2 regions of the Fundicoccus sp. Sow4_D5 genome follow, and region 2 is predicted to be linked to the other one. Evidence: predicted binding sites of a transcription regulator. Region 2 holds the regulator's gene; the other holds the start of a gene.
The links. The regulator LexA, encoded in region 2, represses DNA repair genes until DNA is damaged. The targets are predictions, from matches to a motif close to CNAACANNTGTTNG.

Region 1 (7,496 bases), on a different contig from region 2:
TGTAAGTGAAACGTCAATGTCTACTTGTTCAGTTGCTGAATTTAATAGACGTTGCATTTCAGTATGTGATTTACTTTTCACGATGTCTGATACGTTACTTAATCGGTGATGAATGTCTCCAAAGCTTACTTTACAGTCTGCTTCTAAATTCAATTGACTTGGAAGGGATATTTTAACATCGCCGTTCACGCCTTTAATTTTAATTTTGGAAGGTGTTGTATTACGTTTAGTAATAAAGTAGTCAGCGTTGACTGTGTTAGAAATAACGTTTCCTACATTGCCTGCCATTCTAAAATCACCATTTAAATTTTTCAAGCTAATGTCTGCGATATCACTTTCCTTAATCGTTACATCGCCGTTTAATAAATCGAGTTCTAATAATTGAGCTGTTGCATGTTTTAATTTAATATCGCCATTTTTATTCTCAACTAGTAAATCTTTTACATCGATGTGTTTAAACTTTAAGTCACCATTAACAGCTACTACCTTTAATTCATTATAAAGGTGTTTAGGCAATTTAACCACACCATCTAATGAGATTTTCGCATGATTTACATGGAAAAACAACTGTTCTGGTGTATGAGAGATCGTACTTAACTCTATCAAGCGTTCGACCGAAACACTTGGATGATTGCCATGAAAACGAATCTCGCTCTCGATTATAATTGACTCTTCGTCATGGCCAACAAATTCTAATGATCCATTCGTTACTTTGAAATCAAGTATTGTCAAATCACTGGCTGGGTAAACAAATGTGTGGGTTAGCGTTTGAGTTTTTACCCATGGGACATTGACTGATAGATTAACTTCCTTCATGTTGAAATTATTCATCATATCTTTAAACTGACCGCCCATTAATTTACCAAAACTTTTACCTTCTTTTAAAGCGTCTGAACTGATTTGGCTCGCTGCTTCAGATACTTTTTCTGATGCTGAATCAACGAAATGTTTCACTTGATCTTTATATCGGTTAATTTGCGACGCATATAACTCTTCTTGTTCTTGCTTGGTGTCGTGTAATTCTGTCTTAATCGACTCAATCTTCACTTCTAATTCACGAACTTTTACTTCCAAACGGTTTTGTTGCTCAGCCATTTCTTCAGTTAATTCATCTAGTTCAGCAAAAATTTCAATTTCACGTAAACGTTGTTTAGCAATTGTTAAGGCTTCTTCTTTTTTCTGAAGCGTGTCATTTAAGACATCAATCTTAGCCGATAATTCACCCGATTTTTCAGCGACCTTAGCCACTCGTTCTTCTTCGTCAAGTGTTTCACCTTCTAACAATTCTAATTCCTGTTCAGTTGCTTCTATTTCTAATTCTGCGTCTTCTAATTCTTGTTCTAACGCTTCATAGCGTAACTCATCTAAGCCTGGAACATCCATGTCAATTTGGATTTCACGAATTCGTTCTTGCGTTTCAGCAAGTTGATTTTTCAATGCTTGGAGACGTTCTGCTGCTTTGACAACATCCGAAGCGTTCTCGCGCACTGCTTCCTCAACTTCAGTTTGAGCTTGGCGATATTCTTCACTGTAATCTGTTTCGCTTGATTCAGTTTCCTGAGTTGACCCAGTCTCTTTTACATCGTTTGTCACTTTAGATACATAATCCGTTACATTACGTGCGACATTTAAACTTTGATCGACAACTTCCGAAATAATTGAAGAAAACTGTTTACCATAATTAACTTTTGTTTGGCGTTCGTTTGCTTCAGTTTTTTCAGTCGTGTCTGTCGTTTTTTCTGCTTCAACCACTTTGCTTGTTTCGGTTTCTGGAGTGGGACTTGATGTCTGACCAGCTTCTAATAATCTCAATGCCTCGTCCATCGTAATAATATTCTGACGAACTAGTTCAATAATACGTTCTTTCTCATTCATACGAAATGCCTCCTTAAATTTTCCAGTGCTATTTGGTTAGTTTCTATATATCTTCCGTCTACAATACCTATTATGCCAAGAATGTCGCCACATGACATAGGACTAGAGGCCGATATTTATGCAAATACTACTAAAGACTGATAGGATATACTGTTGATTTATTTTTAGGCGATTGTTACGGTCAAAGAAGAGTGAAATTAACATCATGAGTCGAAAATTCAGGCGATACATTACAGCCCTACCCACCATTCAAAAAAAAAAAGAGAACCGCACAATGTGCAGCTCTCAAACTAAGGAACTATTTTGCCTTCTTTAAAATGTCTTTTAAGTATTGTCCAGTATAACTGCCACTGACTTCGGCTACTTCCTCAGGTGTACCAGTCGCAATGATTTCACCACCATTGACACCACCTTCGGGACCTAAGTCAATGACATAGTCAGCAATTTTAATGACATCTAGATTGTGTTCAATGATGACAATCGTATTCCCCGCTTCAACCAAGCGATTAATCACTTTGATTAAACGACGGATATCATGATGATGAAGTCCTGTCGTCGGTTCATCGAGGATATAGAATGTATTACCTGTTGACACTCGCTGAAGTTCAGCGGCCAGTTTCATACGTTGCGCCTCACCACCAGATAAAGTCGTGGCTGATTGTCCCAAACGAATATAGCCTAGGCCGACGTCAATCAGAGTTTGAAGCTTTCTCGCAATTTTAGGATGAGCAGAGAAATACTCTACCCCTTCATCAATTGTCATATTTAAAACATCTGAAATGTTTTTGCCTCTGTATTTAATCTCCAATGTTTCGGAGTTATAGCGAGCACCGCCACACACTTCACACGGAACATAAACGTCTGGTAAGAAGTGCATCTCAATCTTATTAATTCCGCCACCCTGACAGGCTTCACAGCGACCGCCTTTGACGTTAAAACTGAAGCGTCCTTTGCTATAGCCGCGTAGTTTGGCTTCGTTAGTCATCGCAAACAACGCACGAATATCATCAAAAACACTCGTGTAAGTCGCTGGGTTACTTCGTGGGGTTCGTCCAATCGGTGATTGATCGATATCGATAACTTTCTCTATACTTTCATAACCTGAGATTGAATCAAATTTACCCGGTCTTTCTTTCGTGCTTGTCGTTAACTTCGTCAAAGCAACTTTTGCGATACGGTTAACTAACGTACTTTTACCAGAACCCGATACACCGGTGACACACGTCAAACGCCCAATTGGAAATTCAACATCAACGTCTTTCAAGTTGTTCTCGCTCGCGCCAGTAATTTTGACCCAGCCATGGTCTTCTACACGACGTTCGGTTGGTAATGGAATCTTCTCCACACCTGATAGATACTTGCCGGTTAAAGAGGCTGGATTTTTCATGACCTCTTCCGGTGTTCCTTGAGCGACGATTTCGCCACCTTTTTCTCCGGCTCCAGGCCCAATATCTATTAGGTAATCGGCAGCTAGCATCGTTTCTTCATCGTGTTCCACAACAATTAAAGTATTACCTAAATCACGCATTGTTTGCAAAGAATCAATTAAACGCGCATTATCTCTTTGATGAAGACCAATTGACGGTTCATCAAGAATATACATTACCCCACTCAATTGCGAGCCAATTTGCGTCGCCAAACGAATTCGTTGCGCCTCTCCACCCGAAAGTGAGCCCGCGATACGATTCATCGTCAAATAATCTAGACCAACATTCTCTAAGAATGACAAACGGTCCCTGATTTCTTTAATGATTGGTTCCGAAATAATCGATTGACTCGTTGTAAAAGTCATTTCTGCAAAATAGTCTAACGCATCACCGATCGATAATTCTGATACTTCCGCAATATTCTTTTCTCCAACCCTAACTGATAAGGCTGAGTCATTCAGACGTTGCCCATGACATGTTGGACACTCCAACTCAAACATATATTGACGCATGACATCGCGCGTGAAGTCCGACGACGTGTCATTATAACGTCGTTCAACGTTGTTAAATATTCCTTCAAACACATGGTCAACAGTTCTTTGTGCACCTGACATTTGTTTATAAGTGAATTTAAAGTTAGCCGTTGGAGAACCATATTTAAGGAGTTCTTGTGTTTCTGTCGGCAAGTCCTTATAAGGAACATCCATTGGAATGTTACGACTTTTAGCAAATTGCTCTAACATTGACGGATAATAATTTGAGCTAATCGACTGCCATGGTACAAATGCGCCTTCTTCTAATGTTAAATTCTCATCAGGAATCACTAATTCTGGATCGACTGTTAAACGTGAGCCGATACCATCACAACTCGCACACGCACCAAAAGGCGCATTAAACGAAAAGAGGCGCGGCTCTAACTGATCTACAGAAAAGTCACAGAAAGGACAAGCATAATGTTCATTGAAATAAAGCGGTTCTTCTCCCATCACATCAATCACAAGATAACCATCTGAGAATCTTAGTGCTTGTTCAACCGAGTCATATAAACGTGAGCGAATGCCTTCCTTCATAACTAAACGGTCGACTACCACTTCAATCGTATGCTTTTTATTTTTGGATAATTCTGGCACTTCACTCACATCATAGATTTCGCCATCGACACGTACGCGCACAAAACCGTCTTTGTTAATCTGTTCCAACAATTTTTTATGCTGTCCTCTTTGATTACGAACGGCTGGTGTCATGATTTGGATACGTGTTTTATCGGGTAATTCAAGAATTCGATCAACCATTTGTTCAGCAGATTGTCGCTCGATTGGGATATGATGCGTTGGACAATAAGGCACACCAACTCGTGCATATAATAACCTTAAATAATCATTGATTTCGGTCGCAGTTCCGACAGTCGAGCGTGGGTTATGACTCGTCGTTTTCTGATCAATAGATATTGCTGGACTTAACCCTTCGATTGAGTCCACATCTGGTTTATCCATTTGCCCTAAAAACTGGCGTGCATAAGCGGATAAACTCTCAACATAGCGTCTTTGCCCTTCCGCATACAGCGTATCAAAGGCTAAAGAACTTTTCCCCGAACCAGATAGTCCTGTCATAACGACTAATTGATCTCGAGGAATTTCTACATCGATGTTTTTTAAGTTGTGTGACCGTGCACCACGCACGATTATTTTATCTTTTGCCATCTCGAAGTGTCCCCATTTCATCTTTTTCAAATTTACTATGTTATTATATCACAACTTCTCTGCTAAAACAGAATGTATGTTCGCATTTATTAAAAAATTATACTTTTGACTATCTATATTAATATTAGTACAAATCTCGTTTTATACCAAATAATCTGCTAGCTCTTTGGCCAGAATAATTTTTTCAATCTTTTCTAAAAAAAATACGCCCCGCACAAAGGCGGTAGCGTATTAGGAGTTTTTAATCTTCAGTTTAAATTATTGAGCGACTTCTTCCCACTCAGTTACTTCACCTAAGAAGATTTGTTTAACGTGGTCTAATGAAATATCAGATAATGGGTTTTCAGGGTGAACAATTACTGCGATACCATCGATAGCAACAGCATCGTAGTTTAACGCTTCTTTTTCATCATCAGATAAATCACGAGAAGCCATACCTAATTCAGCTGTTCCGTTCATTGCTGCTTCCATACCTGCAGAAGAACCGTTTGATGTAATATTAATTGTTACACCTTCGTTTAATTCTGAGTAAGCTTCAGCTAATTTCTCCATGATTGGGCTCACTGATGTCGATCCAACGACTTCGATTGTTCCTTCTAAACCAGCTGCTTCATAAGAAGGTAATTCTACAGCTTCTTCTGTTGCTGCTTCTTCTGTTGACTCTTCAGTAGCTTCTTCTTCTCCAGCTGAACGAGTAACTTGTACGTAACCTTCTTCTTCAACGATCGCTTGTCCTTGTGCAGAGTATACGAAGTCCAAGAAATCTACTGCAACTTCAGATAATTCAGCATCTTTAGTCCAAGCAACGTTAAATGGACGAGCAATTGGGTAAGAACCATTTGTAACGTTTTCCGATGACACTTCAACACCGTCAACCGCTAAACCTTTAACTTCATCACCTAATGATCCTAATGAAATATAACCGATTGATTGAACATCACCTGCAACAGTTTGCATAACACCGTTTGTAGAGTTTTGGATAACTGCGTCTAATGTAGTCATGTCATTATCGTCTTCGTCAACTACACCAACGATTTCAACGAATGCGCCACGAGTTCCTGAACCGTCTTCACGTGAAACTACACCGATATATCCTTCTTGTGCTAAAACTGGTGTTACCGCAGAAAATGCTAATCCTGCAACTGCTAATAATGGTAAAGCCTTTAATGATTTTTTCATTAAGTACATCTCCTTTAAATTTGAAATTCTTATTGACTCTCGACAACTAAATCAATCGTCTAATAAGTAATCACTTATCAGTACACCTTGTATTATAGCGAGGGAATATAAATTCGGTGTAAATGTTATGTAAATTTTGTGTAAAGCTCAATTAACGTTGCATTATAAGGAACAAGCTTTATTTCCAAAGGAAATGATGGTGCTAAGAGGAGCGATTTTATATTTACAAATAGTGTTGACTATCCATAACGCCAGAGTAATCCCAACTTAAGAAGTCATTCTTCTTTATGCCATAAAGAAACCGCCTAACGTCGAATGACGCCAGGCGGTTTCTAAAGTGATTGCTTATACCCACTATTTATTTAATTCGATAATCTCGCCCGTATTCAAGTAAACGATACGTTCACAAATATTTGTTACGTAGTCACCAATACGTTCTAAACTGTTTCCAATATTAATGTAGCTGATTCCACTTGGCACCATCTCTGTGTTCTTCTGCATGCGTCTAGCACTCTCGTTGTAAATTTCTTTCAAACCAGCATCAACCACTTCATCAAGCATCGCAACTTTTCTAGCGGTTGCTGCATCACGATTAACAAATGCATCCATCGCATCTGAAATCATTGTTTGGGCTGTTTCTGCCATTCTATTCACGACATCGTTTAATTGATCGACTTGTTGTTCCGTTTCTTGACGGCGAATTACTGCACGACCAATAGAAACCGCATGATCAGCTATTCGTTCAATATCGAGACTCGCTGTTAAAACTGTAAAGACTAAACGTAAATCTGAAGCAACTGGTTGTTGCAAGGCAATAATACGAAAAGCTTCTTTTTCAATTTCAACGGTCAACGCATTGATTCTTAAATCATCCGCAAATAATTCCTTTGCCAATTCTTTATCACTGGTGTTGTGAGCTTTAATCGCTTTATGAACTGACTCATTTGCTGCAATACCTAATTTTGTTAAATGGACGAATAAAGATTTTAATTCTTCTTCAAACACTTTTCTCAAAATTAACCCTCCTAATTTAGCTATTAAATAGTTTAACCGAAACGACCTGAAATATAATCATTAGTTCTTTGATCCTTTGGGTTACTGAAAATAGATTCAGTATCGTTAAATTCTATCACTTCTCCATTCAAGAAGAAAGCGGTTTTATCCGAAATTCGTGCGGCTTGTTGCATATTATGAGTAACAATTACAACAGTATATTTCTCTTTTAGTTCATCAATTAAGTCTTCAACCTTGTTAGTCGAAATTGGGTCTAGTGCCGAAGTCGGTTCATCCATTAATAACACTTCTGGATCATTAG
Region 2 (7,635 bases):
CTTCAGGTACACGCTATTCAACTGAAATTAAAGGTGGAACAGCTTTCATTCAACGGTTAAGCAAAAATGATATTGTCCCCGTTGCGATTCAACCGACTCTGAATACCGCTGATTTTTTCAAACGTAAAAAAATTAAGTTAGCTTTCGGCGAACCGATTGCTTATGACGAAACGGTGAAGTATGATAAAACTAAATTAGCTGACGTGGACAACTTAATTGCGATTCGTTTTGATCAATTGGATCAACAACTAACACCTAATTACAAGTATATACCACCCGTTAAAAAAGATAAATAAAAGCTCGATTATTTACACTTTTATTGAATGAATGACAGTAAAAACTGCAGTGAAATCCATTTGAGATTTCACTGCGGTTTTTTGGTTAGTTTGAAATCCTTTCTAAAAGGTTAACAAATAATACTTAATAAAGAACCATGGAAAACTTGGTGAATTGCATACAATCCGTACTTGTTTGTGCTTTAATGTGTTTGAGTGGCAGAATAATTTTAATCGATCGATTGGTAAATTGAATTAACATGTTAACAAAATCAATCTAAAAAATCGGGCGGTCGAGGCGATTCCCCTCAATTTTGGACGGAGTTCCAGTTAGTTAGCTCTTTAAACTTATGGTCTCTTATGTAAATAAAAATAACCTAGTAATTCGCCTTCTTGGCCAACCACTAGGTCTATTCTTTAATTCATACTTTGCAGACGGTACATCTGGAAGTAGGTACCGCCTAATTCAATCAGTTCATCATGCGTTCCTTTTTCAATGATGCGCCCTTTATCGAGGACGATGATTTGGTTGGCATCACGAATGGTACTTAAACGGTGAGCAATCGCAATCGTGGTACGATTCTTACGCATCTTCTGAAGACTATTCTGAATATATTCTTCGGTTTCAGTATCAATATTCGCTGTTGCTTCATCTAAAATTAATATCTTCGGTTCACGTGCCATAGTTCTGGCAAAGGATATCAATTGTTTCTGACCACTTGAATAACTAGCACCACGCTCAATGACACGTTTTTTATAGCCAGCTGGATCTGCTTCAATAAAGGTATCCGCATTAACGAAGCGTGCAGCGTCTCTTACTGTATAATCTGAAATACCTCGCTCGAGTAGACGGATGTTTCTTGAAACATCCCCGTAGAACAAGAAGCTATCTTGTAAAACCAAACCAACTTGTTCACGTAAAGCTTCGTAAGGAAATTCACGAATACTATGCCCATCAATCAAGACATCACCTGATTTAAACTCATAAAATCGCATCAAGACATTGATAATCGAACTTTTCCCACTACCAGTATGTCCGACTAATGCAACTGTCTCGCCGGGATTCACAGTAAAACTAATGTTACTTAACACATCTTGTTCACCGTCATAGGAGAAGGTTAAGTCTTTGAATTCAATCTTTGCATCTGTGATGCTTGCAGCTGGATTGATTAGTTGTTCTGGTACATGTTCTTCATGATCTAACACACGCAAAATTCGCGAACTAGACACGACACCGTCTTGTAAGAAGGACAAATTATCCATCATCATTCCCATCGGTCTGAAGAAGTTTGCTGAATATTGAGTAAAGGCATAGACAATCCCCACTTCAATCAAACCATCAAAATATTGATTACCAAGAATATAAAAGACTAAGGCAATTGATAAGCCTTCAAAAAGGTTAATAACCGAATTTAAAAGCAAAGCATTCATACGAACCATTGCTAGATGTCCTTTATATTGGTTTTCATTTTGCTCTTCGAATTCAGCCATTGTCCGTTTTTCTTGTCTTAAATGCTGAATAACTGACATCCCTAAAATTGATTCATTAATCTTAGTATTTAAACGACTTAAGTTTTCACGTAATTGACGATAGATTCGTGTACTATAATTTTGGTAGAGCCAAATTGCAAAAACCATTAATGGTACAAATAATAAGAAATATAAAGCCATCGTTTGATTCAGACTCCACATACCGATAAAGACAGCAATAATCGTTGCAAAGCCTTCAAAGATTGCAAAGAATACATTCCAAAACTGTTTGATCGTCTCTGTATCATTCGTCACTCGCGAGACAATTGAGCCGCCCGGTGTTTGGTCAAAATAGCGCATCCCTAAATGAACGACTTTATCAAAAATAACATTACGAATATTTTCAACCGTTTTTTCAGAGGCCATACTAAAGATATATGTAGAAAAATAGTTTGAAATCCCTTGTATGACTAGTAAAAATGCGTACAGGGCAGTAAATAATATGGCGGTTTGCGTGGTTGCTGAGGATGTTGACAAGTATTGGTCAATATAGGATTGAATCACTCGCGGCATGAAAACAGTCGCCACAATTTGACCTGCAGAAAAAACGAGCGCTAATAAAAATTCTTTCCAGTAAGGTTTGGCAAACTGCATAATTCTCTTGGTTACCTGATACTGGTCACGCATTGTCATTTTCTTAGTCCATGCGGATTGAAAATCTTTTGCTTGTGCCATTACTGTGCGCCTCCTTCATTTAATAATGCTTCTAATTGTTGTTTTTCATACATTTGTTTGTACCAACCATCCTGTTGTAACAGCTCATAGTGGGTGCCTCTTTCAACAATTTCACCTTTATCTAAAACGATAATCTCATTGGCATGCATTACACTACTGATACGGTGAGCTGAAATAATCGTCGTTTTATTCTGTCGATTGGTCTTAATCGAACTTAATATCGCTTCTTCCGTTTTTGCATCAACTGCAGATAAAGAATCATCTAAAATTAATAAGGATGGTGAATTAATGATCGCTCGCGCCATCGATATTCTTTGTTTTTGACCACCTGATAAAGCCACGCCACGCTCTCCTACTAAGGTATCATACCCTTCAGGAAAGCCGATAATATCTTCGTGTACACTCGTTAATCGAGCAGCTGTTTCCACACGCTCTTGAGAGGCAGTTGGATCAGCAAAGCGAATATTATCTCTGATTGTCGTTGAAAATAAAAAGTTATCTTGTGGAACATAACCAATCGATCCCAGTAAAACATCTAAGGCATATGCTTTCATATCAATCCCATTGAAACGAATAGTTCCTTTGTATTGATCATAGTCTCGCATAAGTAATTTGAATATTGTCGTTTTCCCTGAACCTGTTTTACCTACTATGCCTAAAGTATGTCCTTGAGGAATAGTAAAGTGCACATCTTTCAGCATAGGTTCTTTTGTTTGAGGATAAGTAAAACGTTCGACAGCAAAATTTAGATCACCATCAATCGGAGAAGTCACAGGATCGGCTGCTTCCACAACATTTGTTTCCTCTTTTAATAATTCCATAATACGGTCATAACTGGCTGAGCCACGTTCGATAATATTAAACAACCGCCCGATTGCCACCATTGGCCAAGACATGCGGGTAATGTAGTTTAGAAAAGCCACTAATAAACCAACAGTGATTTGCCCTTGTGTTACTAAAAAACCACCATAAAACAAGCCGATAATCGTACAAACACCCATAATTAATTGAATCGTTGGGCGGAACAATGCATCATAAAAATAAACTGATTTATTTTTAGCTACTACGGTTGCGGTCATATTTTTAAAATCGATACTGTCCAATTCTTCTTCACCAAATGTTTTAATTACTTTTATACCAGTAACACTTTCTTGTACTTTATCATTCAAAGAAGAGAAGGCTTCTTGAGCACGTCTAAAGTGATAATGCATTTTCTTACCAATTAAACGTATTGAAATAGCTAAAATCGGTAAAGGAATGATAACCATTAAACTCAATTGCCAATCAATGGCCCAAAACATCATAAATAGCGTAATAATACCTTGTGTCAATGAATCGACCATCGTTAAGATTCCACCACCAGCAACCATGCGAATGGCGCCTAAGTCATTCGTTGCATGAGCCATCAAGTCTCCTGTTCGGTACTTTTGATAAAAAATGGAATCCATCTTTGTAAAATGATTGAATAATCGCTGACGTAAAATTTTTTCTAATTTTGCTGACGTACCAAAAATATTAATTCGCCACACGTAACGCATTGCATATTGTAGTATTGAGATGACAATGATTGCCACTACCCAAAAAAATAAGACAGTCGGCGTTAAGCTACCGTCAGTCATTCCATCAATTACTGTCGCTATAATCATTGGCACAATCCCGGCTAACAATCCTACTAAAACTAACATCGAGGCTCCTGTTATATAAGCCCATTTTTCTTGCTTAAAAAACCAAGCTAACCTAGAAAATATATCCAAACTATCCACCCTTTCTGATTTATATGATTTAATTATTAATTAAATAGTCCATGAATAAGTTTATCACTCTTTTTGTGAGTAAACAAAGCAATCAGCTTATAAATACGCGATACCTCTCCTAAGCAAATTGTTCTTTAACTCTACCTTTTAAACAGACTAAATATCATCTATCTCTCAAATTTTATAAAAAGAAAACAGGAGTTAATCCGAACAAACGGACAACCCCTGCAAAACTTTAATTACTGCTGTTTCATTGAACGCATAATTTGTTCAACTTTCTTTTTAGATGGCTTTTGACCCATCTGAGCCATCATTTGAGAAATCATTCTTTCGTCAATTGGTGGGTTTTCTTTAAAATACTTCATCATATAACGACGAGCTAAAAAGAATCCTCCCACTGCACCAGCTACTAAAGCTAGTAAAACAATAAAAATCCAAGCGATTGTTGGCATATATAAACCTCACTTTCTAAATATCATGTAGTTATAGTTTACTAAAGTTCATCTGTTTTTCATAGTATATTTTCACAAGAAGCAGACGATAAACTAAATTTATTTTACTTTTTATTCTTCTTATCGAAGAAGTGTTGAAGGTGACGGCCATGAAGTTTTTTAGCTTTTTGGATTTCTTTCACTTTATCAGGAGTTAAATCAGTTCCATCTTCATCGACGACCTTGATTCCTTCGATATGATTACGCATACCGAAACGTAAATTTTCGATATATTCTTCTCTTAGCACTTTTTGTTCAGCTAATTCAGCTTCATTTAAACCTTCAGCTTTTTTCTTGCGGGCTAATTCATTAATTCTCTCCATTTTATCTTTCTCTAACATGTAAATCCTCCTTTTTACGAACGTTTGTTTGTCATTGAAAAACGTTTCTGATATAATAATAATAACAAAAATGAAATGAGTTGATTCCAATGGCTAAATTGTCAACGAAACAAATGACAATCCTACAATGTATTTATGATAACATTGAGGAAAATGGTTATCCACCTACTGTTCGCGAAATTGGTTCGTCAGTTGGCTTATCCTCAACTTCGACAGTACACGGACATCTATCTAGATTAGAAAAAGCTGGCTATTTAATTAAAGATTCTAGTAAAACACGCGCTCTTGAATTAACACAAGCTTCAATTGATTTGCTTGGCGTTGGACCTGTACAAGTTCCTTTATTAGGAAGAGTTGCTGCTGGTGCGCCAATTCTTGCAGTTGAAGATGCGGTTGCCTTCTATCCAATACCACCAGAGTTACCTTATGATCCAAGCGAATTATTTATGCTTGAAATAAAAGGCGAAAGTATGGTTAATGCGGGTATTATGGACGGCGATATCATAACTGTTAGACGCCAAACGTCTGCCAACAATGGTGAAATCGTCATTGCTATGACAGAAGAAGAAGAAGTTACTTGTAAGACATTCTTTAAAAAAACCGATCATTACGTCTTAAGACCAGAAAATGATTATATGGATGACATTATTTTAAATTCAGTTACCGTATTAGGTAAAGTTGTCAGCCTGTTTCGACGCTTCTAGATTATTAGTTGAGTATCTTTACAAATAAGCGAACAAGGCATATAGAGGAAGCAAATTGCTTCAGCTCTACACGCTTTGTTCGTTTTTTTTTGTGTGTAGTTTAGTAAGTCATTAGTGTTTTAATGTCGTAACCAGAAATTTTATCACGGCCATTTAATTCTTCTAATTCAATTAAGAATGCACAGCCAACGACAACTCCACCTAATTTTTCAACTAAATCGATCGTTGCTTTGATTGTACCACCTGTTGCTAATAAATCATCAGTAATTAATACTTTTTGACCTGGTTGCAGAGCATCTTTATGCATTGTCAAAGTATTGCTACCATACTCTAATGAATAATCAACCTCAATGACTTCTCTTGGTAATTTGCCTTTCTTACGCACAGGTACAAATCCAATCTCTAAAGCATAGGCTACAGGACAACCTACAATGAATCCACGAGCTTCTGGCCCAACAACTACGTCAGCACCTAACTCTTTAGCATAATTAACAATTTGTTGTGTCGCTTCTTTAAAAGCATCTCCATCAGCCATTAATGGTGTGATGTCACGGAAAATTATTCCTTCTTCTGGATAATTTTCAACTTTTGCAATATAGTCTTTTAAATTCATGATCTTTTTTCATTCTCCTCGAAATATCTTTTAATATCTGATAAAGTCTGGTAATTCATTATTGCTTCGACTTGCATTTCTTGTCGGTAACGCTCGAATGCCGGCATAGTAAACAAATCAACAGCCTCTTTCGAGTGTTCTCTATTAAATGCAACAAAGCCATCTTTTATTGTAACAAATTCCGCTTCAAAAAACACAACAATCATCAATTTTAATCTAGTTATGGATATTTTTAATAGTTCACTCATTTTAGAGAGGTTTTGTCGCAAATGAAATGCCGTTTGCTTGCTTAACCAACGGTATAAAACAGCAAATTCTTCACGTGTCGGCTCTCCAGCAGTATACTTAGATTCTTGAATAAATGATCCTAAATAAATATGAGACCAATCCTTTTGCTTTAACAAAATCAGTAACGTTTCTAGACTTTGCGGTGGTTCCATAATGACTAGTTTTTTATAACTCACGTCATTGACTAACTCATTTAGCAATTCTTCGTTGATGTTGGCATATAGTTCGACACGGCTATTCTTAGGTAAAGATTCTTTATAACACTCAGCTAACTTAGAGTGTTTAAATAAATAAATCGCCCCATTAACTTTTAAAAGTTGAGGATCTATTTTACTTGATCGATAATCTAGCCACTGTGACTGATTGACGCCCATATCTGTTACCATCAATTGGGGATTAACCAAATGACGCCATTCATTAATGGATAAGGTGCCTACAATTGAAATGATTGAATTAGCTTCAACACCTTCAAATTGTGTCGCTTTTGAAAAAGCCACACAATTTAAAGCGGATTCTTTACTATCTTTCTCAGCAATAGAGAGTTTAACATGTGTTTTATCAGCACCAATTAAACGTTTTTCTTGAACCGTTACATCCTCGAATTCGAATACAGGTTTAGCATTATCCATTCCAAAAGGTCCTAATAATTCAATTTCTTCGATAAATTTGACAGTGGCTTCCGATGGTTTTATTACCATATCGACTTTTAGTTCCTCTGGTTGACGAATCAAGGCTTCATTCTGATTAGCTAATGAAGCCAGTGCCGATTTAAAATTCAACCATTCAGAAGAATTGACTGTAAGTCCAGCGGCTTGACTATGACCGCCATAATAAGCAATCGTCTCTTTAACTTCCGTTAACCAAGCAAAAATATTAACACTATTAACGCTTCGCCCACTCCCTTTATACACTTGCTTATCTTCTAGATATTGGAATAGAATGGTCGGTCGGTTATATTTTTCTT

Region 1: the regulator LexA is predicted to act here: its motif matches at 5,072-5,085, upstream of uvrA (excinuclease ABC subunit UvrA).

Annotation. Positions count from the first base shown of each region.
Region 1 covers NZ_JBQKLF010000007.1:24,699-32,194, forward strand. Annotated here, with positions in the region: gene ACTQ45_RS08915 (DUF4097 family beta strand repeat-containing protein) at 1-1,875, opposite strand, end outside; gene uvrA (excinuclease ABC subunit UvrA) at 2,174-5,002, opposite strand; gene ACTQ45_RS08925 (substrate-binding domain-containing protein) at 5,261-6,181, opposite strand; gene phoU (phosphate signaling complex protein PhoU) at 6,536-7,186, opposite strand; gene pstB (phosphate ABC transporter ATP-binding protein PstB) at 7,228-7,496, opposite strand, start outside.
Region 2 covers NZ_JBQKLF010000001.1:814,018-821,652, forward strand. Annotated here, with positions in the region: gene ACTQ45_RS03785 (lysophospholipid acyltransferase family protein) at 1-296, shown strand, start outside; gene ACTQ45_RS03790 (ABC transporter ATP-binding protein) at 693-2,480, opposite strand; gene ACTQ45_RS03795 (ABC transporter ATP-binding protein) at 2,480-4,234, opposite strand; gene ACTQ45_RS03800 (YneF family protein) at 4,474-4,686, opposite strand; gene ACTQ45_RS03805 (DUF896 family protein) at 4,791-5,066, opposite strand; gene lexA (transcriptional repressor LexA) at 5,156-5,770, shown strand; gene ACTQ45_RS03815 (adenine phosphoribosyltransferase) at 5,871-6,383, opposite strand; gene recJ (single-stranded-DNA-specific exonuclease RecJ) at 6,380-7,635, opposite strand, start outside.